DNA from 2 places in the Virgibacillus salidurans genome. Region 2 is predicted to be linked to the other one. Evidence: a T-box and tRNA genes for the amino acid it is inferred to sense, from the RefSeq annotation. Region 2 holds a T-box; the other holds one or more tRNA genes.
What was found. The T-box of region 2 lies ahead of tyrS (tyrosine--tRNA ligase). A T-box ahead of a tRNA ligase gene usually reads a tRNA of that ligase, here a tRNA-Tyr.
Positions count from the first base shown of each region.

Region 1: it has a tRNA-Tyr gene. The T-box ahead of tyrS (tyrosine--tRNA ligase) is inferred to sense a tRNA for this amino acid. The anticodon was not compared.

Region 1 covers NZ_CP074373.1:204,914-208,334, forward strand. Annotated here, with positions in the region: gene KFZ58_RS01155 (YwaF family protein) at 1-500, opposite strand, end outside; gene fabI (enoyl-ACP reductase FabI) at 571-1,347, opposite strand; tRNA gene KFZ58_RS01165 (tRNA-Glu) at 1,553-1,627, shown strand; tRNA gene KFZ58_RS01170 (tRNA-Thr) at 1,634-1,706, shown strand; tRNA gene KFZ58_RS01175 (tRNA-Tyr) at 1,765-1,849, shown strand; tRNA gene KFZ58_RS01180 (tRNA-Gln) at 1,860-1,934, shown strand; tRNA gene KFZ58_RS01185 (tRNA-Lys) at 2,027-2,102, shown strand; gene KFZ58_RS01190 (hydroxymethylglutaryl-CoA reductase, degradative) at 2,410-3,421, shown strand, end outside.
Region 2 covers NZ_CP074373.1:2,269,981-2,273,401, reverse strand. Annotated here, with positions in the region: gene KFZ58_RS11735 (transglycosylase domain-containing protein) at 1-1,783, opposite strand, end outside; T-box leader at 1,901-2,103, shown strand; gene tyrS (tyrosine--tRNA ligase) at 2,164-3,421, shown strand, end outside.

The DNA.
Region 1 (3,421 bases), 1.8 Mb from region 2:
TGCATAGTTGACTTAAATGTAATTTTTACAGCGTTGGTTAGTACTAGAAAAATACTGACCCACGAAATCGCCATGTGATGAATGAAAAATTTCCAGAAGCGGAAATGCGGATAATCATATGGTAATTCAGGTGTCATAAGTGCCAAGAAAGCAGGGACGAATCCGATAAAAAATGTGATGGTGATTAATTTCTTATTATGCGTAACGAGGGCGATGGCTCCGGTGATGCCGGCTATGCCACATAAATGCAGTGGCATATGATCGCGTAAATTCCATATGCCATTAGCAGCTGTCCACACTTGATAAGATAACTCTGAAAGGATTAATAAAACAAAAAGAGTCCATCTTATGAAGTTGTATGTAGATGGGTTAGTTAGAATTCTTTTATATGTTAGTAAAAGAGTGATAAGCCCGACAAAATATATAATTAGCACCGTAATATGACTGGAACCAAAAGCAATAAAGGGCTCTCCATGTATATCACTGAACCATTCTTTCATTAGATTAACCTCCCCATATAGAGAAAAGGGCCTGCTACTGCATGCAAGCAGACAGGCGCCCTGATAAAATTTATCCACCGATGATATGGTATCCGGAATCTACATGCATGACTTCGCCGGTTACGCCTCTGGAAAGTTCGCTCATGAAAAATAATGTTGCATCGCCAACTTGATCCTGATCCACATTTCGACGTAATGGGGCTTTTTCTTCAATAATTCCTGCTTTCTCGTTGAAGCCTGATACTCCTTTGGCGGATAAGGTGCGTATTGGGCCTGCAGATACTGCGTTAACGCGAATGCCATACTTTCCGACATCTTCTGCTAAATACCTCACACTAGCTTCCAATGATGCTTTTGCAACACCCATGACATTGTAGTTTTTGATGACGCGTTCTGCTCCCAGGTATGTTTGGGTAACAATACTGCCGCCTTCTGTCATTAACTCTTTGGCAGCCCTAGTGACAGCTGCAAGTGAGTACGCGCTGATTTCTTGCGCCAATAAGAATCCCTCACGTGAAGTGTCTGCAAATTCACCACTTAATTCATCCCGATTCGCAAAAGCAACCGCATGTACAAGCCCGTGAACAACGCCAATTTTTTCCTTGATTTCATCGAAAGCTTGATTAATACTTTCGTCGCTCGCAACATCACAGGAAACAATTAATTTTGGTTCGATATCATTTTGTTCAAGAAGCTTGGTTAGTTTTTGATAGGATCGCTCCTGTCTATTGGTGAAAATTAAATTCGCACCTGCGTTATGTAATGATTTCGTTATCCCCCAGGCAATGCTTCGTTCGTTTGCAACTCCCATTATAATGATGTTTTTTCCTTCTAATAAACAAGACATAAGTAAACCTCCAATTGATTTTCTTTTATCTATTATAACTTAATTGGTTTCTTTAGAGAAATCGAATTTTAGATTAAAATAAAGAACTTTTATCCCTGAGAAAAAATTATTTTAAAAAAATCTCTTTTCCCCTTTACAAAGTTTGCCGGATTGGTTATAATACAATTCGTCGGTTTACGACAAATATATGAATACGCTGCTTCATGGCCCGTTGGTCAAGTGGTTAAGACACCGCCCTTTCACGGCGGTAACACGGGTTCGAATCCCGTACGGGTCACCAACAATAGCCGGCCTAGCTCAACTGGTAGAGCAACTGACTTGTAATCAGTAGGTTGGGGGTTCAAGTCCTCTGGCCGGCATCATTTTTTATTTCAATTGAATTTGATGTATAAATCAATTATATCTGTCAAGACTATCGGAGGGGTAGCGAAGTGGCTAAACGCGGCGGACTGTAAATCCGCTCCCTCAGGGTTCGGGAGTTCGAATCTCTCCCCCTCCACCATTTCTATTTTTGGGCCATAGCCAAGCGGTAAGGCATCGGGTTTTGATCCCGTGCACCCCAGGTTCGAATCCTGGTGGCCCAGCCATTTTTTTATTTTAAGCGAAATTATTCAATACTCGACGTTACATAAAACTTACGAGCAAGATCTCATCCATAATGAGCAGCTCGCCAAATCATGAGCCATTAGCTCAGCCGGCAGAGCATCTGACTTTTAATCAGAGGGTCGGAGGTTCGATTCCTCCATGGCTCACCATGATTTATCATTCTAAAAAGCAACATTATATTGCAATCGAACATAAACAAGGTAGTCGTAACAATAGGCAACCTTGTTTATTTGCATTTTGGGTGTTTTTTTTACATAATAGATAGAGTAATTTTGTTTCGGAAAGGGATTATAAGAATAGAAAAACAATTGCCATTAGGGCATTAATAACTAAAATAACTTTTCTAACCACGAAATAGGCATATACATGTTATAATTTTATTCTAAGCATGTTTTATATTAAAATGTAAATAGATCTTTTTTAAACAATGACGCTATACAAAAGGATGATATGGGTATGAAAACCTCCAGAATTCCTGGTTTTTATAATATGACTGTTGATGAGCGAAGGAAATTATTGCAAGATATGCATACATTTACAGATGAAGAGACTGCTGATTTATTTTCAAATGAGTCCCTGCCGGCAGATACTGCAGATAAAATGATTGAAAATGTGATTGGAACCTTTCCATTGCCACTCGGTTTAGGATTGAATTTCCTCATAAATGGGAAAGAATATGTAGTACCAATGGCGGTTGAGGAACCATCTATCGTAGCTTCAGCAAGCCATATTGCTAAAATCGTACGGGAGACGGGCGGTTTTACTGCTGAGGCTACGGATCGAGTTATGATTGGTCAAATTCAAGTAGTGGGCAGCCCTGATTTGGAGGCTGCCAAGAGCGCTCTTTTAAGCGAGAAGGAATCTTTAATAGAAGATGCAAATGCAGCCTATCCGAGCCTAGCAGCCAGAGGCGGAGGTGCCGAGGATTTGGAGGTTCGAATACTCAATGAAGGATCGGACTCTAAATACAGTCAAATGCTTGTGTTGCATGTATATGTTAATACATGTGACGCGATGGGGGCAAATATCATTAATACTATGGTGGAAGCCCTAGCCCCTACAGTGGAGGGCTTGACGAAAGGGAAAGTTTACTTGCGAATTTTATCAAATTATGCAGATAAATGCTTGGCACGTTCGCGAGTAGTGATTCCTCCAGATCTACTTCAAACGGATGATTTTTCAGGGGAAGAAGTCCGCGATGGAGTTGTACATGCTTATGAATTTGCAGCATCGGATCCATATCGCGCGGTCACGCATAATAAAGGGATTATGAACGGAATTGATCCAATTGTCATTGCTACAGGTAACGATTGGCGGGCGGTTGAAGCAGGCGCGCATGCCTATGCAGCACGAAGCGGCGAGTACAGTTCCATGACGACCTGGTCAAAGGACCCGTCAGGAAATCTTGTTGGTGAGCTGGAATTACCAATGTCTGTGGCTACGGTAGGTGGATCTACCCAGGTTCATT
Region 2 (3,421 bases):
CTTCTCCGTCTTTTGTTGTTATTTCTTCAATCATGTAGGCATCAGCGAATTGCCCATTGTTTCCAAACGTGGCAAAAGCATTTGTGTTTTCTTCTAATGTTACACCAGTGGTAGTTCCTCCGATGGATAATGAAGGATACTTAAATTCTTCATCTGATATTGTTGTAATCCCCATCTTTTTTATATATTCTCCTGGATCGTCATTAATCATTTGATTATAGAGTCTGCCTGTGGAAACATTATAGGAATTATACAAGGCTTTTCGAGCTGGGATTATACCATAATGGGTACCACTGTAGTTATTTGGCTCCCATCCTTGTGGGCCAATCGGTAGATCAATATCAGCAACGGGGGACCCAGGCTGAATCAAACCTTTTTCCATTGCTGGAGCATAAACGAGAAGCGGTTTAATAGTACTGCCATTTGATCGTACAGCATTGGTAGCATAATTTAACTGGTTATCTTCATTGTATTCACGGCCGCCAACAAAACTGATGATTCTGCCTGAGCTATTTTCTATCAATATCCCACTTGCTTGCACTTGCTGTGTGATCTCAGTCTCTTCTCCGTTAGCAAGTTCGACCGTTGTTACCGTGTCAGGTCCAAAGTTATCAAAGTTTTGGGTGATTTCCTGCATCGTATCATAAATATCCTTATCGATGGTGGAATGAATTTGATATCCCTTGTTTCGTAAATCACGATCAGCCAACATTTCATATTCTTCTTTTAATGTAGCATCATTATTAAGATCTTCCATTGTATATCCATCTTCTTCTGCAAGCATTTCCATAATTATTTCTCTTGCATTATTCTCTAATTCAAACGTAAGAGCTGGATATTGTTCGATAGGTGACTGAAAATCTTCAGAGAAATCTGAGACAATGTCATAATTAGTTGCTTCTTCATATTCAGTTTCCGTAATATATCCTTCATCAAGCATCCGATTCAGTACGGACTGCATTCGGTTCAACCCAGCTTGTAATCCGTCTTCACTTTTTAGCCCACCTTGATTGGAAAAAGGGGTATAGGATGAGGGACTTTGAGGAAGTCCCGCTAAGTAAGCTGCCTGTGCTATGTTAACCTCGTCTGCGTCAATTCCGAATATCCCTTGCGCGGCTGTTTGGATTCCGGCAATATTTCTACCGGAGGCGTCACGACCATATGGAACGATATTTAAATAAGCTTCCAGAATTTCATCTTTATCAAAAAAACGTTCCAAACGGAGTGCTAGCAATATTTCCTTTGCTTTTCGTTCAAAGGAAACCTCATTTGTTAAAACCTGATTCTTAATAAGTTGCTGGGTTAACGTACTTCCTCCTGTTTGATTATCTGCATTTGTTGCTTCTTGTACGACTGCACGAAAAATTGCTTTTGGGACAATTCCTTCATGTTCGCTGAAATATTCATCCTCGGTAGCAATTACTGCATTAATTAATGTCTCGGAGATATTCTCCAACGCAACTTCTTCCCGATGAAGATCTGAACGAACGTCACCGAAATACTCATCATCTGCAAAATATAATTCCGATGTTTCTTCATAATTGTATATGTCCTGTTCCATAGATTCATAGCTTCTTACCGGTTCATCCTTTACAAGGGAGGCGAAGTATCCTGCACCAATGCCACCAGCAAAAAACAAACCAATAACTCCAATAACAAGGAAGAATAAAACAACATTCCAAAACACATCATATGTAATCCGTGATGAGCGTTGGATGTCTCCGGTACGCCAAGCTTCCTTTATTTTTTTCTTATATTTATGATATAATTCCTTCAAATCCATGTAAAAACCTCCCCTCATACCATGTTTAAATTATAGCATAATTGCTTTTTGGTATATAGGGGAAAAATAAGTATTGCTTTTCAGATAAGAATATGGTATGAATATATAATAATAAATAAATATGCGAAGAAGGAATTAGTAGTTATGCATTTCCCTATTATAGAGAGCTGGCGGCTGGTGTAAGCTAGTATATATTTGCAGGCGAATTACAATCTGGAGCATTTTCTTTTTCGAAAGAAACGGTGGAAAACATCGATAACAATCCCAAGTGGCAATTAATGTGCAACAAGGGTGGTACCGCGTGTAAACTCGTCCCTTATTTTTTAGAGGGGGGAGTTTTTTTATTTTTATTAAAAAAATCATGATGGAGTGTGAAATGGATGGATATTTTGCAGGATTTAGAAACGCGTGGCTTGATTCAACAGACAACAGATTTTGAAGGATTAAAGCAACATTTATCAGCCAATCAGGTGACATTATACTGTGGGTTTGATCCAACGGCAGATAGTCTACATATAGGCCATTTGGTGCCGATTACGATGCTGAAAAGATTTCAAAAAGCAGGTCATAAACCGATTGCATTAGTCGGCGGCGGCACAGGAATGATCGGTGATCCCAGTGGACGCACCAGTGAAAGATCTTTAAATGAAGATACTATCGTTAAAGAATACAGTGAAAAAGTAGAGAAGCAAATAGCCGGACTGCTTGAATTTGATAAAGGGGAAAATCCTGTTGTAGCCAGAAACAATCATGATTGGTTAGCAAGTATGACGGTCATTGATTTTCTGCGTGACGCAGGTAAACATTTCGGTATCAATTATATGCTGTCAAAAGAATCTGTTTCAGCACGGATTGAACAGGGTATTACATTTACAGAATTTAGTTATATGATTTTGCAATCCCTTGATTATCTCAAATTATATGAACAGGAAAATTGCACATTACAAATCGGTGGTAGTGACCAATGGGGAAACATTACAGCCGGAATGGAATTGATTCGTCGTTCAAGGGAAAATGAAGATGAAGAAACGAATGTTTTCGGTTTAACGGTCCCTTTAATCACAAAAGCAGACGGTACGAAATTCGGGAAAACGGCAGGTGGGGCTATTTGGTTAGACCCTGAAAAAACAAGCGCCTATGAATTTTATCAATTCTGGTTTAATACGGATGATCGTGATGTGTTGAAATTCTTGCGTTACTTCACCTTTATTCCTGAAGAAGAAGTACAACAGCTTGAAGATGAAGTGATCAACCAACCGGAAAACCGGGTGGCACAAAAACGTTTAGCTGAAGAAATGACAAGAGACGTTCATAGTCAAGCGGCTCTAGATCAAGCGCAAAAAATATCTCAAGCCCTTTTTAGTGATGACTTGAAGCAACTTTCAGCAAGTGATATTGAACAAGGGTTTAAAGATGTCCCAACTTATCAAGCATCAAATGAGGAAACAGGTTTAATTGATCTATTAGTAAATGCTTCCATATCCTCGTCAAAAAGACAAGCAAGAGAGGATATCAACAATGGGGCGATTTATATTAATGGGGAAAGACAACAAGATCTTCAATATAATCTAATGGCAGATGATCGTATTGAAGATACGTTTACCATTATCCGCCGCGGAAAGAAAAAGTACTTCTTAA